Regions from separate parts of the Paenibacillus sp. S29 genome, predicted to be linked through region 2. Evidence: a T-box and tRNA genes for the amino acid it is inferred to sense, from the RefSeq annotation. Region 2 holds a T-box; the other regions hold tRNA genes.
The links. The T-box of region 2 lies ahead of argS (arginine--tRNA ligase). A T-box ahead of a tRNA ligase gene usually reads a tRNA of that ligase, here a tRNA-Arg.
Positions count from the first base shown of each region.

Region 1: it encodes a tRNA-Arg, which carries the amino acid that the T-box ahead of argS (arginine--tRNA ligase) is inferred to sense. The anticodon was not compared.
Region 3: it encodes a tRNA-Arg, which carries the amino acid that the T-box ahead of argS (arginine--tRNA ligase) is inferred to sense. The anticodon was not compared.

Region 1 covers NZ_JBMOUI010000011.1:25,229-31,940, reverse strand. The annotation lists gene gpmI (2,3-bisphosphoglycerate-independent phosphoglycerate mutase) at 1-132, opposite strand, end outside; gene tpiA (triose-phosphate isomerase) at 134-886, opposite strand; gene ACL9RM_RS18320 (phosphoglycerate kinase) at 946-2,127, opposite strand; gene gap (type I glyceraldehyde-3-phosphate dehydrogenase) at 2,248-3,258, opposite strand; gene ACL9RM_RS18310 (sugar-binding transcriptional regulator) at 3,352-4,389, opposite strand; tRNA gene ACL9RM_RS18305 (tRNA-Arg) at 4,659-4,733, shown strand; gene clpP (ATP-dependent Clp endopeptidase proteolytic subunit ClpP) at 4,944-5,540, shown strand; gene ACL9RM_RS18295 (PdaC/SigV domain-containing protein) at 5,666-6,712, opposite strand, start outside.
Region 2 covers NZ_JBMOUI010000003.1:434,690-441,401, forward strand. The annotation lists gene ACL9RM_RS07500 (nicotinate phosphoribosyltransferase) at 1-1,011, shown strand, start outside; gene ACL9RM_RS07505 (MogA/MoaB family molybdenum cofactor biosynthesis protein) at 1,078-1,593, opposite strand; gene ACL9RM_RS07510 (four-helix bundle copper-binding protein) at 1,856-2,185, shown strand; T-box leader at 2,263-2,521, shown strand; gene argS (arginine--tRNA ligase) at 2,581-4,311, shown strand; gene ACL9RM_RS07520 (S-layer homology domain-containing protein) at 4,573-5,541, shown strand; gene ACL9RM_RS07525 (ABC transporter ATP-binding protein) at 5,665-6,712, opposite strand, start outside.
Region 3 covers NZ_JBMOUI010000007.1:97,773-104,484, forward strand. The annotation lists gene ACL9RM_RS13875 (PhzF family isomerase) at 1-209, opposite strand, end outside; gene ACL9RM_RS13880 (IS4 family transposase) at 542-1,111, opposite strand; gene ACL9RM_RS13885 (hypothetical protein) at 1,108-1,611, opposite strand; tRNA gene ACL9RM_RS13890 (tRNA-Arg) at 2,025-2,098, opposite strand; gene ACL9RM_RS13895 (DUF4870 domain-containing protein) at 2,273-2,566, shown strand; gene ACL9RM_RS13900 (hypothetical protein) at 2,886-3,245, opposite strand; gene asnB (asparagine synthase (glutamine-hydrolyzing)) at 3,408-5,252, shown strand; gene ACL9RM_RS13910 (XTP/dITP diphosphatase) at 5,422-6,054, opposite strand; gene rph (ribonuclease PH) at 6,054-6,712, opposite strand, start outside.

The DNA of each region.
Region 1 (6,712 bases), on a different contig from region 2:
TGTATGAGGATACTGTTGTAAATACCGGTCGTAATTCGGTTTATTGGCCTGCGCAACCGCATTACCTTCTACGGTGTCACGCAATCCGAACCCGTCCATAATAATTAAAGCTACCGGTTTTGGTGCTGTCATCTTACTTCGCCCCCTCAACAAGCGCGATGTACGACGCCGGTTGAAGACTGGCACCGCCCACGAGCGCGCCGTCGATATCGCTTTGACCCAGGTACTCAGTAACATTTTCAGGTTTTACACTGCCACCATACTGAATACGTACAGCATTTGCTGTATTTTCATCATACAGCTCTTTAATCAGACTGCGGATATAGGAAATCACTTCATTCGCGTCCTGCGAAGTGGAGGATTTGCCTGTTCCGATGGCCCAGATCGGCTCATAAGCAACAACTACTTGTGCAGCCTGATCCTTAGCCAAACCAGCAAAAGCTGCTACAGTTTGCACTTTTACAACCTCTTTGGTTTGTCCAGCTTCACGATCTTCCAGCTTTTCGCCTACACACACGATTGGAGTCAGGCCATGACGGAATGCCGCATGAACCTTTTTGTTCACCGTTTCGTCTGTTTCATTAAAATATTCACGACGCTCGGAGTGTCCGATCACAACGTAATCTACGCCCAGATCTTTCAGCATCCCACCGCTAATTTCACCTGTAAATGCACCATCTTCTGCAAAGTGCAGGTTTTGTGCGCCAATTTTAATAGACGTACCTTTTACTGCTTCAACCAGAGCAGGAAGATTCGTAAATGGTGCGCAAATCACGCTTTCCACTCCTGCAACCTCTGCTTTGCCTTTGATCTCTTCGATGAAAGTTTTAGCTTCTGGTACGGTTTTAAACATCTTCCAGTTACCCGCGATAATCGGTGTTCTCAATGGTTTCAACTCCTAACTATTAGGTGCCCTAAAGCTTTATTCACGCATAGTGCGTTTGATTATTTATCGTTCAGTGCAACAACACCCGGAAGTGCTTTGCCTTCCATAAATTCCAGTGATGCGCCGCCACCAGTGGAGATATGATCCATTTTATCAGCCAAGTGGAATTTTTCAGCCGCAGCCGCAGAATCACCGCCACCAATGATGGTGTATGCTTCAGTAGTTGCGCAAGCTTCCGCTACTTCACGAGTACCACCAGCGAAAGGCTCGATTTCAAATACGCCCATTGGTCCGTTCCATACAACCAGTTTGGAGTTTTTGATCACATCTGCATAGATTTTACGTGTTTTCGGTCCGATATCCACGCCTTCCCAATCTGCAGGAATACCATCGATGTCCACAATGTTAGTATTCGCCGTAGCGCTGAAATCGTCAGAAATGACAATATCCACCGGAAGGTAGAATTTTTTGCCGAGCTTCTTCGCTTTTTCAATAAATCCAAGAGCTACGTCCAGTTTGGATTCATCCAGCAAAGATTGACCCACTTCATGACCTTGAGCTTTAAAAAATGTATAAGCCAAACCGCCGCCAATGATTACGTTATCTGCAATGTTCAGCAGGTTGTCGATCACGTCGATTTTGTCTTTTACTTTGGAACCGCCAATAATGGCTGTAAAAGGACGGTCTGGATTCGACAAAGCTTTACCAATAACAGACAATTCTCTTTCCATCAGCAAGCCAGAAACAGCCGGAAGAAGATGCGCGATACCTTCTGTGGAAGCATGAGCACGGTGTGCTGCACCAAATGCGTCATTCACGAAAACGTCGGCCAATTCAGCAAATTGCTTCGCCAATTCAGGATCATTCTTTTCTTCTCCTGCATAGAAACGTACATTTTCAAGCAACAGCACGTCGCCGTTTTGCAGTTCAGCCACTTTTGCTTTAACAGCTTCGCCTACCGATTCGTCCACTTTAACTACTGGCTTTTTCAGCAACTCAGACAAACGTACGCCAACAGGAGTTAGACGCATGGATTCAACAACCTGACCTTTTGGACGTCCAAAGTGACTTGCCAAAATAACTTTTGCACCTTTTTCAATCAGGTAGTTAATGGTTGGCAAGGTTTCACGAATACGCTTGTCATCCGTAATTTTACCGTCCTCAACCGGAACGTTAAAATCTACACGAACAAACACCCGTTTTCCATTCAGTTCTATATCACGTACGCTCTTTTTGTTCATCTCCATATTCCTCCGCACCCTTATAATTTTACGAATCAGGAATTTAAGGCACATTTGATATATAAAGAGCGGAAACAATAACCTGTTTCCGCTCTATGATGTTGCTCAATAAGACTGTTCTTATTTAGCCAGTTTAGCGAAGTATTCCAACGTGCGGATCAATTGTGCAGTGTAGGACATTTCATTGTCATACCAAGCTACAGTTTTCACCAGTTGTTTGTCGCCAACAGTCAGAACTTTAGTTTGAGTTGCATCAAACAAAGAACCGAAAGTGAGACCTTTGATGTCAGAAGAAACGATTTGATCTTCAGTGTATCCATAAGTTTCAGGATCGGAAGCTTCTTTCATCGCTGCGTTGATTTCTTCAGCAGTTACGTTTTTCTCCAGAACTGTTACCAGCTCAGTCAGGGAACCTGTAGGTACTGGAACACGTTGAGCCGCGCCATCCAGTTTACCTTTCAACTCAGGGATAACCAAACCGATTGCTTTAGCAGCACCAGTTGTGTTAGGAATGATGTTTTCAGCTGCTGCACGAGCACGACGGAAGTCACCTTTAGCATGTGGAGCATCCAAAGTGTTTTGGTCGCCAGTGTAAGCATGAATTGTAGTCATCAAACCTTCAACGATACCAAATTTATCTTGCAGTGTTTTAGCCATAGGAGCCAGGCAGTTAGTTGTGCAAGAAGCACCGGAGATTACAGTTTCAGTACCGTCCAGAATTTCATGGTTTACGTTGTAAACGACAGTTTTCATGTCGCCAGTAGCTGGAGCGGAGATAACAACTTTTTTAGCGCCGCCTTTCAAATGTTTCTCAGCAGCTTCTTTTGTTGTGAAGAAACCTGTGCATTCCAGAACGATGTCTACACCCAGGTCTCCCCAAGGCAGTTCTTCAGGGTTGCGGTTAGCCAAAACTTTAACTTCTTTACCATTTACTTTGAAGAAGCCGTCATGTACTTCTACTTGTCCTTGGAAATTACCTTGTGTTGTATCATATTTCAACAAATGTGCCAACATTTTGGAATCTGTCAAGTCATTGATTGCTACTACTTCAATACCTTCCACGTTTTGAATCCGGCGGAAAGCAAGGCGTCCAATACGTCCGAAACCGTTAATACCAACTTTAACTGTCATGAGTGAGTTCCTCCCAAAGTTCGTTTAGTTTAGTTTTATATATTCAAGACAGACCCGAAAGCCCGTCAAGACAACACCATTCATAAATCCATCTTAACCATTTAAGTAATGACTTACAATCTCGACAGCAGCGCCTTCGTCGGTGACTAGAATGTCTTCTTGCCCGAAACGCAGTACCGCATGAATAGCGGCCGCCTTGCTCTTGCCTCCAGCTACGCCTAGAACCGTATCGGTACGCCTGATGTCCTCTAATCGAAGTCCAAGCGTCAGCATTCTGTGAACAACGACGCCATCTTCGTTAAAGTAATAACCAAACGATTCGGCAACGGCCCCCTCACTGCTGATCTGAGCAAAGGTTTCGGGATCAAGTTTACGTCTATGTGCCATCGCTATGGCGTTGCCTATCCCGTGAATGATGATACGACTCTCGCGAATCAGGTTCAATATATCCTGAATGTTCGTATCTTCAAGCAAGGAGTTGTAAGCATGATTGCTGAGCAAATCCGGTACATGGAGCAGACGGTATTGAGCGCCTACCTTGCGAGCCATTGTGGAAGCAATTGTGTTGGCCTGCATTTCCATGCTTTCTCCCAAACCCCCGCGTGCCGGTACAAACCACCCACCCTTAAGTGGGCCATTAGAAGGTAGTGCCAGTTGTTCCGCCACGTCGGCAATCGTCGTGCCACCTGTTACAGCGACCACATCCTCGTCGTCCATAACACTCAGCAACGCTTTTGCTCCAGCGCGCCCCAGCTCCTGCTTTGTTAACGGAGAAGCATCCGAATCCCCTGGAACGACAACCACCTTCCTCAAACCATAGGCTTGACGAATCTGGTCCTCCAATTGGGACAGGCCGAACAAGTTGTTCGCAATCGGCTCCAGCTGTTCCAGCAGATCCAGTCCTGCTTTGCTCACCTTCATGCCCACACTCTCAATCTCAATTAGCCCTTGAGCTTTAAGAAGATCGGTTTCGGCGCGCAACACGCGCTCAGTCATGTTCAGTGAAGCTGCCAGTGTTCTGCGTCCAACAACATCGGACAGCATAATCTGATGCAGGATCGTGTACCTTTTTTTCAAAACATCCATGAGGTCGGGCAGAAGCTGCTTCTGTATTTCTAATATCTTTCGCATGCTTTCCACTCCCGCACACTTCTAAGTTCTGTCTCTAATGCTTTATCTCTAACTGGTCTTAAAACGTCCCGGGATAACTTTTTAAGTCCCACGTATATCTTAACCAATATTTGCTCCACATGCAAGTCTATCTGAACCTATATTTCTCAACCATTTGCCTGAATATGCGCATTTAATAAAAGCTTGCAATTCACTGCTGTATATCATATAATCATCTTTGTTTCCAATTAGCTGTTTAATTAGTTAGTTGTTTGCATTGATTGAACTATGCGCCCGTGGTCCAACGGATATGACGTAGGCCTCCGGAGCCTGAGATCGAGGTTCGATTCCTCGCGGGCGCGCCATTTTAAATGAACGCATAAATGCTTCTACATAATGTTTTAACCAATAAGAGCGCTGAGGGCTCTTTTTTTTAATCATTAGTTTGACTTTCTTTGACTTTTTGTTTGAAATTGTTTATCATGTGGTTAATACGGTAACAGTTTATAAATAAGGGACGTGTAATCGGCATGTCCACCAAATCCACTAACGATATTTAAGGGAGGTTTTTTGACGTGAGCTATGTTCCTATGGTAGTAGAACAAAGTAACCGCGGCGAACGCGCCTATGACATTTATTCCAGACTGTTGAAGGATCGCATTATTTTGTTAGGCTCGGACGTCAATGACGTTGTAGCCAACTCTATTATTGCGCAAATGCTGTTTTTGGCTGCCGAAGATCCTGAAAAAGATATTCACTTGTATATTAACAGTCCTGGCGGTTCCATTACAGCTGGTATGGCCATTTTCGATACGATGCAGTATATTAAACCTGACGTATCTACGATTTGCGTAGGTATGGCGGCTTCCATGGGCGCGTTCTTGCTGAATGCAGGCGCCAAAGGTAAACGTTTCGCTTTGCCAAACAGTGAAATTATGATTCACCAACCACTGGGTGGTGCACAAGGCCAGGCAACGGATATTGAAATCCGCGCACGCCGCATTCTGAAAATGCGTGATAAACTGAACCGCATTCTCGCAGATCGCACAGGCCAACCACTGGAGCGCATTGAAAAAGATACAGACCGTGACTACTTCATGTCTGCTGATGATGCCAAGGAATACGGTATTATTGATAAAGTGCTAACTAGCTCCTCTCCAGAAGGTGTATAAGGGAAGAAATTCACCTCTCGTTAACTGGTAAATGAAAAAGCTGCTCCGGATGTTCTTATCCGGTAGGCAGCTTTTTTGCTTTATTGTTTTTTTAGGTTATAGACAATTGAACTTGTTTATTTCTACTATTCATTCTGTCCCGCAAAAGGCTTTCCGCCTTGAGGCAGCAATTGACCGAACGAGTAGGTAAACTCCGGAATTCCATACGCGTATGGCGCATAATCATACAAATCAAACACGATTGTTACTCCACTGCTCGTCACATAAAAATTCTGATCTGCCGCCAGCTCTTTAAATTTGCCGAATCCTTCGCCAGCCTGAAGCGCATCGATTTTTTTCTTCAAATCAGCATTGAGGAACTTTTTATAGTTCGGATTTGCCTTCAAAACGTCAGACAATTGCAGCAGTTTACCATCAGCGAGCGAGAACGTATATCCTTTACGTGCCGTCATGCCATGTGCGCCACCCGTATACGAGTAGTCCTGCATAATCACACTCAGAATACCATCTTTGTTATAGGCAATCGCAAAATCGTTTCCAAACTCATACGGTCTTTCTGTTGTAGCCTCTCCCTCAGCCATCATCTTTTTACCTGCTGCCAATATACCCTCTGCATGCTTTTTAAGCACATTGTTAATGGCCTGTTGAGCCTCAGGATTCAGCTGACTGCCGCTGATTTGCGGGTACTTAATCTTGTAGGACACCTTCGCATTACTCGAAGCCGGAAGTGTTTGAGACGCAATGGTGATCGGATTTAGCTGGCTTTTACTCAGCGTTACTGTTTTCTGAGCAGCATTCCATTGAGCATCTATGCCTAGATAGTCTTTCAGCAGACTCATAGGAATGTATAGCTTCCCAGCGATCTGTTTGGCATCCATGCTACGTGTATTGATTCCATTGACGTTGACGTAGGCATCCGAGGAAGAAGCCATAATGTAAAGTTTATTGTACCCGCTACCTACGGTATATGTCGTTGTTTTCGCATCATAGCTTACTGGAATCCCCAGGCTGTCACGCAGTGCGGCCACCGGAATCATTGTACTCCCGTTCACTTGAACACCTTTAGCGGGCAACGTTTTACCATTCCATTGGATGGTGATTCCTGGTTGCTGTGTTGTCGCTTGTTTGGTCGATGCTGCCTGGATATAGGAAACGGGAACAGCTGCGACTCC
Region 2 (6,712 bases):
GATACACTGCTCGAATTTGGGACACGGCGTGCGCAGGAAGCAGATGCGGCGATTTGGGGAGCACGGGCAGCTTATGTGGCAGGTTTTGACGCGACTTCTAATATGCTGGCAGGCGAGCATTTTGGAATCCCGACGAAGGGGACACATGCCCATTCATGGGTGCAGACCTTTATGACGGAGCAGGAGGCGTTTGACGTGTATGCGAAGGTTTTACCGGACCAGGTTACACTGTTGGTAGACACCTTTGACACGCTGGAAAGCGGTGTTCCTCATGCGATTCGGACAGCAAAAATGCTGGAGAGTCAGGGCAAGCGTATGAATGCAATCCGTCTGGATAGCGGTGACTTGGCTTATCTATCCATTCAGGCGCGGGAAATGCTCGATGCTGAAGGCTTAGATTACGTACAAATTGTAGCTTCCAATGATTTGGATGAAAATACGATTTTTAACCTGAAAGCCCAAGGGGCACGTATTGATGTATGGGGTGTAGGAACACAGCTTATTACGGCTTCAGATCAACCTTCGCTTGGCGGGGTGTACAAGCTGGTTGAGCGTGAAGTGGATGGCGAAATGTTGCCGACGATTAAGATCTCGGGTAACCCAGAAAAAGTATCCACACCAGGCAAGAAGGATGTATATCGCATTGTGGATAAGAAGAAAGGGAGAGCTGTAGCCGATTATATTTCTTTCCCGGATGAAGAGCGTCCGCGTAATGGTAAGCGCCTGAAGCTGTTTAACCCTTTACATCCGTATATGAAGAAGTATGTAGAAAATTATGAAGCCGTGCCAATGCTTGAGCCTATTTTTATAAATGGACAGAAGGTATATGAGCTTCCTGAGCTGGATGAAATTCGTGCCTACCATACTTCACAGTTGAAATTGTTTTGGCCAGAATATTTGCGGAAGCTGAACCCTGAAATTTATCGTGTAAATCTGAGCGAGAAGGTATGGGAGCTGAAGCAAAAGCTGATCGACAGCTATATGCAGCCCGAAGTTGAAGAAAAAGAATAGTTGGAAGAGGCACCTCATGAATGTATGGGGTGCCTTTTTGTGTCGCGGCATGTAGGAAATAGGAGCTTATTTATAAATTTCTCTCATCACATGTCGTAGCTCAGGGACAATAATGCGTTCCATTGCCAAACGAACGGCTCCGCGTGAGCCAGGCATAGAAAATACAGCTGTCCGACCCACAGTACCAGCTACAGCCCGGCTTAATATAGCTGCTGAACCAATGTCCTCAGCAAAGCTTAAATAACGGAAGATTTCCCCAAAGCCAGGTAGTTCCTTATCCAGTAGAGAGGAGACGGCTTCATATGTAGTATCACGTGGAGAAATACCGGTACCGCCTGTCAAAAGTACAGCCTCGATGTCATTCTGTGCCGCTGCTTCAGATACTAACTGCTGAATACCTTCGTAGTCATCCTTGACGATGACATATCGAACAACCTTATATCCATTGGTTTCTAGTAGATCCATGAGCAGTTGTCCCCCGGTATCTGTTTCCACGGTACGTGTGTCCGAGACAGTCACGACCATGCAATTAACCTGTTGCGGGGATTCCTGTCGATGCTCCTCTACGGAAGACATATTCATTAAAATGTTCACTCCTTGATCGATGGTTAGACATACACTTTTTACAATAGAGCAATGACTGAGTGTATGCAAGTCAGAAACAGGGGCTAAAAATCCATGTGATTAATATCCTTGCACTTACATACTGGAATATAGTACACTTCCTTACATAAGTCGGGATTGTTTTGTTTTTATTTTATTGTAAGCGCGCACATCAAATGATTAAACTCAAGGATCAGCGGGTAATAGTACAGCAGGGTCAACAACTGGGAGGTAATGTAATATGAATCATTCATACCAACAATGCGTGGATGCTTGCCTGGAATGTATGAACGCTTGCAATGTATGTTACGTAGCGAGTTTGAAGGAATATGATTTAGCTATGCTGCGTGAATGTATTCGAGTGAGTAGGGAATGTGCAGAAATATGCGGATTTGCTGCTCAAATGCTGCAGCGCGGAACGGATTTTGCCGAGCAAATCTGTGAGCTGTGCGCCAAGGCCTGTGAGGTATGTGCTGCTGAATGCAGCAAGCATTCCCATGATCATTGCAAACATTGTGCAGAAGCCTGCCGTCGTTGCGTTCAGGCATGCCGCCAATTGGTGGCAGTGTAATTACATATATGGAACTAGTGCCTGAAGAGGAAATAAAAGATTGCTTTCTACTGAATAGGTTTGTATAATAATTGGAATTAACGTCATGGAACGGGAGAGTAGCAGCGGAGCCGTATCATTACAGCGAGCCGGAAGAGGTGGAAGCCGGTATGAGGTCCGATGTGAAGCGCACCCGGGAGACGGTTGATCCAACGAGCAGAATTTCTAGTAGATCAGCCCGGCAGACACCGTTATTAGTCATTGGAGTGAAATCGCGATTTGTGTAAGTTATCTTTAGCTGCACAACCGATTTACGAAGAGTGGTACCGCGGGGATATTGAAGTTCTCGTCTCTTGAATTATTTCAAGAGGCGGGAGCTTTTTTTGTTAGATTCTATAAAAAGAAGGAGAGAGATCATGTTAGTGAGGATTGCTGCTCAAGCGATATTGGCCCATACGGGCTTGGAGGAAAAAGAAATTTTATCTTTATTCGAGGTGCCTCCGCAGCCTGAATGGGGAGATGTAGCGTTTCCCTGTTTTGTGCTGGCTAAGAAGTTTCGAAAGTCTCCGCAGCACATTGCAATGGAATTAGCGGAGCTAGTGAGCCATGAAGAAGGTTTAACTGCTTCAGCATCGGGTGCCTACGTAAATATAACATTGGATCGATCGGTTCATATTCCGCTTATGCTTGCTGAGTTGAGCAAAGCTGATTTCCTCAGGCCCAATATCGGACACGGACAGCGGGTGGTCATTGATATGTCTTCGCCCAATATTGCCAAACCGTTTGGTATTGGTCATCTTCGCTCTACTGTTATTGGTGCTGCCTTGTATCGCATACTTGGTGAAACCGGATATGTCCCAATTAGTGTGAATCATCTTGGAGATTGGGGAACACAGTTTGGCAAGCAAATTGCGGCCTATAAAAGATGGGGAAATGAGGAGCAGCTACAACATGATCCGATTGGTGAATCGCTGAAACTGTATGTGCGTTTTCATCAGGAGGCCGAGCATGATCCAACTTTGGAAGATGAAGGCCGCGAGTGGTTCCGACGTTTGGAGCATGGGGATGCTGAGGCTCAACAACTATGGGAGTTTTTTGTTGAAGTCAGTCTGGGTGAATTTGATCGTATGTACCAGCGCCTGAACATTACATTTGACCATGTGCTGGGAGAAAGTTTTTACAATGATAAGATGCAGGCAGTTGTTGCTCAATTAAGAGCAAAGGGATTGCTGGAGGAAAGTGATGGCGCGCTCGTAGTTCGTCTGGAAGACGAGGAACTGCCGCCATGTCTTATTCTAAAAAAGGATGGGACTACCATTTATCCGACACGTGATCTGGCAACAGCGATTTATCGTCATGAAGTGATGAAGGCTGATCGGCTTCTGTACGTCGTTGGTGGGGAACAGAAGCTGCATTTCCAGCAGGTGTTTGCGGTGCTGAAACATGCAGGAGAGGCATGGGCGGAGCAGTGTGAGCATGTGCCGTTTGGATTAATGCGGTTTGCGGGTAAGAAAATGTCTACAAGACGTGGAAAAGTTGTCAAACTGGAAGAGGTGCTGGATGAAGCTATAGCCCGTGCTCAAGCCATCATTACTCAGAAGAATCCCGATTTGCAGGAACAACAGGCAGTAGCAGAGGACGTTGGTATTGGGGCGATTATTTTTGGTGACTTAAAAAACAACCGGCTGAATGAAGTGGATTTTTCGTTGGAGGAGGCGCTGACCTTTGAAGGTGAGACCGGGCCTTATGTGCAGTATACTCATGCGCGCATACGCAGCCTTCTGGAGAAAGCTCATGCTCGCGCCGATGTTGATGTTATTACTAATTCTACCGACAACGCCCTTGTCCAAGATAGCCATTCTCGTGATTTGAATGACATATCGGATGAAATGTTTGGTGACGCAGGTTGGGCGCTGCTTAAGCAGTTGGATCGTTATCACGGACAACTGATACGTGCGGCTCGCCAACTGGAGCCTTCGGTTATTGCGAGATTTGCACTGGATACGGCCCAGGCGTTCAACCGTTTTTACGCCAAGGAAAGGATTGTCGATGGTGGACGCTGGCGTATTCAATTGGCGGAACAAACTGCGGATATTCTGGCATGCGCGCTGCAACTTCTTGGTCTGAAAGCACCGAATCGGATGTAAGCAAAGAGAACAAAGGGGAGCGAGGTTTGCCGGCGGGATACTGCTACCCAGATCCGGTTCTTCCAAGGGGATACTGTAAAAGGTAATCTGTTACAGGCACTTTTGGGTATGTATAAAGATTGTGAGCAGAAAAGAGTTAGACGGGTTACACTAATCGCAGGTATTCCACTGTTTTGCAACCAATTTGTGCATATTTGAAACATTTGATGCTTTTATTGCGTCGGTAAGTATAGAAGCAAAGTAAACATGGAGGTGTATCTCATGAAAAAAAATAAAAGCGTGGCAGTTGCCCTGCTTGTCGTCTGCTCATTGGCTGTGGCTACGTCGGCTTCTGCTTTTCGTGATATAAAGGGAGCTGAACAGGAGAAGATCGTAAAGTCACTTCAGGATAAAGGAATTATCCAAGGAATAACCAAGGATAAATTTGCACCGGATCAAACGCTCACCTATGCACAAGGAGTACATTTGGTTGTTCGTGCGATGGATCTTCAGGTAATGCCTGATTTCACAACGGGTTCCTTTGCAAACATTCCGGCTTCCGCATGGTATGCTCAGTCCTATCGGATTGCGGCCCAACACCAAATTCCTTTGTCACCAGATATTGATCCAAGCACCCGTATGACAAGAGAACAATTTGCGAATATTCTGTATAAAGCAGTGAGTGCAACGGGTGAATATCCAACTGTCCGTATGTTAGTTAATGTAGCGGATGGCAAAAAATTAGATCAGGAATCAAACGCAGCAGTTCAATTCCTGCTGTTGACCAAAATTGCAAAATTGGACGAACAGAGCAACTTTAACCCGGATCGTAAAGTAACGCGGATGGAGGCAGCAGAAATGGTCTATAACGCATCCGAATTTGTACAAAGTCATAAAACGGTTGAAGCTACTCCTGAAAATCCGGCTGAGCCTGTAGATCCGGTTCAACAAAATAATATTAGTATGAGCATAGAGAAGACAAATGACCAGCAGAACAAAGTGACAATCACCCGTCTGCAGGCACCTAATCCAGGTTACGGCATTGAAGTGGATCACATCGACTACGTAGATGATACGAATGCAGTAATTTACTACAAGCTGACTAGTCCAAAGCCAGGGGAAATGAATATTCAGGTCATTACGGATACCCACACAAGTACGTTGGTAGACAGCAAGTATAAGGTTACGCTCAAAGCAGTAGATGGAACAGTGTTTCCACCCACAGGAACAGGCACGTCTGTAGCTAAATAAAATTACAAGCCATATGTCCTATATAAAAATAAACCAGCGAGCCTCCAATGTGTAGGAGAGGCTCGCTGGTTTTTTCATGCCAAATGTTCATCGTTAGCCCTAAGCAATTGGGCTATTCAAGCTTTAAATGCTGACTTTGCCAGTAAGCAAGTCATCTTGCGCAGGAGGCGTAGCAGAGATTGAATCTGATTCTGTTGCAACTGTTCCCGACTGGAGCTGATACATTTGGAAGTAACGCCCGCCTTGGGCCATAAGTTCATCATGGCTACCCCGTTCAACAATTTCACCCCGATGCAGCACCAAAATTTGGTCCGCACTGCGAATGGTGGACAAACGGTGAGCAATGATAAAGGTCGTACGTCCCTTCTTGAGCACCTCAAGAGCGGATTGGATGAGCGCTTCCGTTTCGGTGTCAATATTGGCAGTAGCTTCATCCAGAATTAAAATTGCGGGATCAAAGGCTAGTGCACGAGCGAAGGAAATAAGCTGGCGTTGCCCGGCTGATAAGGTGCTGCCTTTTTCAATAACAGGCTCATCGAATCCTTGCGGCAAATGGGCCAGCAATTTGTCGGCTCCAACGTCATGCAGCGCTTTATTCACCTGTTCTCTCGTGATTCGGCTGTCTTCGAGACTGACATTAGAGGCTACCGTACCTGTAAACAAATATGGATCTTGAAGAACAATACCCATATGATGGCGAAGCCATTGCTTAGGGATGTCTTTGACAGACGTTCCGTCAATGGTGATCGTTCCTTTTTGCGGATCATAGAACCGGAATAGCAGGTTGATAATCGAACTTTTGCCTGATCCGGTATGTCCGACAAGGGCAACTGTTTGCCCGGGCTGTGCTGTAAAGGAAATATGTTTAAGTACATCATCCTTTTTGTAGGCAAAGGAAACGTCGTTAAACTCTACCTGGCCTTTGTAGCGCGGCATCGTGCCGTCCGTCACCGGCTCTCCAGTTTCGTCCATCAACTCAAATACGCGTCCTGAGGATACGATGGAAGTATCCAGTACGGCGAGTTGGTTGACCATACCCGTCATAGGTTGGAACAGTCGACCCAGCACATCGACGAAGGCATACAATACGCCTAGTGAAACAGCACTACCTGTAGTTCCGAGCGCCTCAGATCCGAAATACCACAACACGACGGCAAAGGCGAGATTTCTC
Region 3 (6,712 bases), on a different contig from region 2:
GTTGTTGGAGTAAAAAATCTTACTTCAACATCATAATTTGAAGAATCTGTTTCAAAAATAAATGCAGTTTCCGAATTATTTAATTCTCTTGCAATTCTCTGCATCTGCTCATCTGTAAGTCCATTTGCATTTGGAACAACCCCAGCAGGGTTACCATGAAATCTATTTTTTGTAAATGAGTCTACTTGATATATTCTATATTTTCTCATAATTTCGCCTCTATAAATACTAGTTTGTCTGTCTGTTAAATCCGATATTAACATACTTTTTAGGCAGTTTCACTTAAATTAAAAGATATAATATGGCCCTTTAATGAAAACGAACTGATCCTTATTATAGAATCGCGCTCTTTTATGGAAGTTGTTATTAAACTAAAGCCGCAGTTAGCTGAAATGGTCTTCTCAATCCTTATCTAAAAGTGGAATAAATCTTTTATGATTATAGATACTTTTAGATTCTGCCACGCCTGTTGAATAACCAAAATAAGTAACTCAATTCATGAAACAAGAGGTGCACTGAAGAAGAACGCGCCGAATCTGAATCAGCCATTCAACAGGTAGTTTTGAAGAAGAAATAGACGAGAAAATCGCGCAAAGGAATGAACGGCATGTTGGGGCCATGAAGTCTGAGCAGCAACAAATAGCCAATTGAGCAGGACATAGACGATTAGAGCACAGAATAATTGCCCATAGACCGCATTTTCAGTCGTACCAAACAGCGTTGGAATATTCAAATGTTGCTTGATCCAACGAAAGAAGACTTCAATCTGCCATCGAGCCTTATAGATCTGTGCGATTTGTTCTGCGGTCACCTGCATTAAATCGGTAACCACCCGAATTTCCCGACCTTCAAAATCCCGAAACATCACCACACGATGACGTTGTCTGGAACGACACTGAGGGGTTCCCAACTGGCAAGTGATATCCCGAATGACGGATGAATCTGGCTTCGTAAGGCGACGTAGCGCATGAGGCTTTTCCAAATGGACGTTGTCGCGAAGCCGAATGACAAACGATTGTCCATGGGTTTTGAAGTGATCCAGACGCTCCAGTTTCCCATAAGTACGGTCCATCACCAAAATGTAGTCCGGTTGAGCCAACGCTTCACTCATGGGGCCATCATGCTTGGAGCCCAGCGTTTCGACCACCTGAAGGGTTGCCCATTTTCTGCTCGTAAAGCGACTTGAAGTTTAATACCTGCACGCTCCCCGTGATAAGGAGCCCAAGGCAAACGCGTTTTTCCCACCGTCATCGTGGTTGAATCGATGAGTAATAATTCTTTTGGGAAAGTCAGTTTCCGACGTGCTTCCCGGTTACATTTGCAAACAAGTAGATGGAAAAGTTCCTTAAATACGGAAAACGGGACTTCGGCGGCTTTGGTTGAAAAGCGTGAGTAGTGGATGACGGGCAAGCCACAGAGAGCCGCATAATCTACGCTGGATCGATAGCTACCCCATTGTTCCAACGCAGCCATGCACCAGTATTGGAGTAAATGGTAGACCGTAAACTTGCGGGCTTTGTCTTCATAACCTATTAACTTCACAACCCTTTGAACTTCTTCAGGAGTCAGCATGGATTGAAGGATAGATGTAATCGTGATAGAATTTTTCATGAGATCGTCTTCTTACGGATTCGTTTGGATGGTACCAACGATTCTACAGAAAAGACGATCTTTTTTCTACCATTTTGTGGTTATTCAACAGGCGTGCTACTATATAAAGGTGTTAGTTTACTGTATGTTTCGGAGCGGCTTGGTCACGCCTCATTAGATATCACTACCTCTACATATGCCCACCTTATGAAAGAGCTACGTGGACAGGATTCAAAACAACAGACATTTTTGAACATTTATATAGCGTGTAAAAATCGTGTGTATAATTTGAGTAAACAGGTGTATTAATCACACCTTTTTCTAACGTTTTCTATCGTAACCCCAATAAAAGAAAAAATGCCCCAAACCCTTATATATCAAGGATTTGAAGCATTTTTAATTTCGTTCAAACTTTACATATCTGAACGCTTCGACGTCCCAGGAGGGATTCGAACCCCCGACCGACGGCTTAGAAGGCCGTTGCTCTATCCAGCTGAGCTACTGGGACAAGATGCTGATCAATAAAACCTTATGTATTCAGCGCATTGATTATTATATCACATTTCGAGCAACTGTCAAAAGCATTTTTTCATGATGTAGGGAAGTGGGCTGCAAAAGGAATCATTTGGACACTAACGGGGTATTATGTACAAAGAACCATGCATAAAGGAGGGGTAAAGCCGTGAGAGGTCTTTTGTCGTCACTTTGTTATTTCAGCATTTTCTTCGCACCTTTTCTAGTGCCTGTCATTGTGTGGATTGCAGTACGGGACGAATATGTTCAGGGACATGCAAAAAAAGCTATTTTATCGCATATTTTCCCCATTATTGCGGCAATTCCGCTCGTGTATTTTATTATTACGGCGAATCATGCAGGTTCAGTGATCGGGTTTGTACTGCTATTCGTAGTGGTTTATCTCGGGGTTTTTGTTTATAACATCTATAAAGGGATTATGACGCTGCGTGAAGCGGCTTAGTTCAAAAAGAAGCCTCCTACATACCGCTAATTTGGCGGGATACGGAGGCTTCTTTAGGGTCATTCTTGATGAGTTGCTGTTGCTATTTGGTTCAATGGCTGCTTATTTATTCCCAAAGCGTTTAGGACTTCTCCGTACTTCATGTCTTACGTTTTTCTCCAGCACTTCTTCCGCGAACTCATTGTTATGAATATAACTGCTGCCTTTGTTTTTCTTATAATTCGCTTTGCCGTCTATGATTTCCCCCTCCTTTCACACTGATCCGGCGATGGCGCCGGGGCCCAAATCAACAAAAGCCGGGGCATAGCACACCATATCCTCATGCCCCGAACTCCTTGGCAAACTCTGTGCTGAGCTGCCCATAGGAGAGCAATTCTTTTTTAAACTTCTCTCGCTCCTCACCGGCAGTAATGTGTGTAGAGTCGGTAAAGGCCTTGTCTGTCACTTCCTCAAATGCCGAATGCAGATTATTGTCGTACCAATCCAGCTCCAGATCGGCGTCATTGCGGATGATCCGTACCATGTCATAGTCATGCTGACCATCCGTCTGATCCTTGGCCGTAATATAGACCAGCAGTTCCGGGTCATCTGCGGCACCGGGCCGCACCTCTACCTCAGCGCAGCGCACTCCGTCAAGTTCAGTGAAGCGGCGTATTTTGGCATCCTTGATGTAGTACATGGTCTCCCTCCTTCCTTGCGAGTAGACGGGTTGCCCCATCTGTAGTTTTCGGAACGGACAGACATTTTATGCTTCTTTTCGGCATATATACTGATGAACTGGGGATTTAGTTTTGATTCATTCCAACACTGGATGAACACGACAAAGAGAGGATGAACAGACATGTGCGGAATTACAGGTTTCATACAGTGGAACGGAGACTTAATGCATCAATCTGAGCTGCTGCTGAATATGACACAAACGCTCTCCGATCGCGGACCGGATGCTGCGGGTACCTGGATATCCAACCCGTGTGCCTTCGGACACCGAAGATTGAGTGTTATGGACCCGGAAAATGGTGCTCAGCCCATGATCCGGCAGCTGGAGGATATCACTTATACGATTGTATATAACGGGGAAATATATAACGCGCCTGAGCTGAAAAAAGAGCTGCAACAGCGCGGGCATTTTTTCCGTACACAATGCGACACGGAGGTGCTGCTCGAATCCTATATCGAATGGGGCCCTGAATGTGTGGATCGGTTAAACGGCATTTTTGCGTTTGCGGTCTGGGATAGCGAGCGGGAGCAGGTATTTCTGGCACGGGATCGGCTGGGAGTGAAGCCGCTATTTTATAGCCAAACCGAAGAAGTATTCGTATTTGGCTCAGAACCCAAAGCACTGCTCCAGCATCCAGCGGTAGAGGCAGCAGTGGACGCCGAGGGATTGGCCGAAATTTTTATCATCGGGCCTGCACGTACCCCCGGACACGGCGTCTATTCGTCTATGAAGGAGCTACGCCCCGGACATACGTTAACCTACAGCCGCGACGGCGTGCGCATCCAAGCCTACTGGACACTGGAAAGCATTGCGCATGAGGATAACACCGAAGAAACGGCACTTAAGGTACGAGAACTGTTGCTGGATACGGTGGAGCGGCAGCTCATTTCGGATGTTCCAGTGTGCACCTTATTGTCTGGCGGGCTGGATTCAAGCGCTCTATCCGCATTAGCTGTCGATTATTACAAACGTACCGGGCAGGGACAAGTTCATACGTATTCGGTCGATTATGTGGATAACGACAAGCATTTTAAAGCCCATGCGTTTCAACCCGGAGCCGATGCCCCCTGGATTCAGCGGATGGTGGATGAATTAGGGACAAATCATCACTGGATTGAATTCGATACGCCAGAAGTCGTAGCAGCTCTGAACAACTCCACACTAACGCGGGATTTACCCGGAATGGCGGACGTGGATTCGTCGCTATATCTCTTTTGCCGGGAGATTAAAAAAGGAGCTACGGTCGCTATTTCCGGCGAGGCTGCGGATGAAGTTTTTGGCGGATATCCTTGGTTCCACCGGGAGGATATGCTGAATTCGGGTACATTCCCGTGGGCAGTTGCACCCGATATGAGAGCCAGTCTGTTGTCTCCTGAGGTACGGGACTGGATCAAGCCGCTGGAGTATTTGAACGATCGCTACTCAGAAGCGGTAGGAGAAGTGCCGAAGCTACCAGGGGAAACAGGAAAAGCTGCGCAAATGCGCGTCATGTCCTATTTGAACATCACCCGCTTTATGCCTACTCTACTGGATCGCAAGGATCGGATGAGTATGGGGGCCGGACTGGAAGTGCGGGTGCCGTATTGCGATCATCGATTGGTACAATATGTATGGAACATTCCGTGGAGTATCAAGATGACAGGCGGACGTGAAAAAGGTATTTTACGCAAGGCGCTGGAGGGTGTATTGCCGGATGATGTGCTGTATCGCAAAAAAAGCCCGTATCCTAAAACGCATAATCCTTCCTATCTTGCCGCTGTGAAAAAGCAGGCGCTGCAACTGCTGGATGATTCCTCTTCCCCACTGCTCAAGCTGATCGATGCGCAAAAGGTACGTGATATTGCCGCCTCACCGGAGGCATCCACCAATCTGCCTTGGTTTGGTCAGCTGATGTCGGGTCCCCAGTTGTTCGCCTACTTTGCTCAAGTGGATAACTGGTTACGCACTTACAAGGTTGCTATTCGATAAGCTACGCTGAATGCTGAAGCAATAGAGCTTCTAAGCGGCAGCGGCAATTTTTCGCTGTGTACTATATGGGGAACAGAAAGTACCAAAAAGGCTATCCGCAGCTTATGACTGACGGATAGCCTTTTTTTCATTATGTGAATGGGGGATGATTTCGCCCCTGTTACCAATGCTATGCCTGTGGATTACCCAGCTTTGTTGCCAAATCACGCAGAGCTATCCCTCGGTGACTGATAGCCTGCTTTTGTTCCAACGTCAGCTCGGCCATTGTCTTTTCAAACTCTGGCAAATAAAACAGCGGATCATACCCAAACCCGCCGCTGCCGGCGGTTTCAGTAGTAATCCAGCCCTCCACAGAGCCTGTCGATTCCAACGTCTCGCCAGTCTGCGGATTATATAGAATCAAGGTACAGACGAATTGAGCCGGGCTTAGCAAAGGCTGTCCCGTATCATCACCCAGCTGCTTCGATTCTAGAACGTCGAGCAGCTTAATATTGTTTTCGTGATCGCTGGCACCTTCTCCAGCATAACGGGCCGAGTATACCCCCGGTGCACCGTCCAGCAAGTCCACGCAGAGGCCGGAATCATCGGCCAGTACGGGCAATCCGAGCACATCTCCAACCGCTTTAGCTTTTTTCAGTGCATTTTCGGCAAAGGTTTTGCCATCTTCAACGACATCAGGAATGTCGGGATAATCGTACATGCTTCTGACTTCCTTGCCAAACGGCGCAAAAGCATGTGCAAATTCCCGCACCTTTCCTTTATTTTTCGTAGCGACAATGACGACCGGACCATCCAGCCGCATTAGGCGCCAGCTCCTGTACGTCCAGCACCGATCTTATCAGCAATCGGTCCAAGCACTTCTTTTTGGCGCTCAATCATTTGCAGAATCCCTTGTTCGCCCAAGCTAAGCAGTTGATCCAATTCGTTACGGTCAAATGGGCTTTCTTCACCTGTACCTTGCAGCTCAACATATTTTCCACTGCCAGTCATGACAAGATTCATGTCTACTTTGGCCTTGGAATCCTCTTCATAGTTCAGATCCAGCAACGCTTTTTCACCAACAACCCCTACGCTGACGGAAGCCAGAAAATCGGTAATTGGAAAAACAGGCAGCTTGTGCTGGATGGCAATTTTATTAACCGCAATCGCCAACGCTACGAAAGAACCGGTAATTGAGGTTGTGCGTGTTCCGCCGTCCGCCTGAATGACGTCACAATCCAACGTAATCGTCCGTTCACCAAGCGCCTGCAAATTGACCACCGAACGCAACGCTCTTCCAATCAGACGCTGAATTTCCATGGTACGGCCTGTCAGCTTGCCACGCGCAGCTTCACGCTGATTACGGCTATGAGTCGCACGCGGAAGCATGGAATACTCCGCGGTCACCCAGCCCTTTCCTTGTCCCTTCATAAAGGGGGGTACGCGTTCTTCTACAGTAGCCGTGCAAATGACTTTCGTCT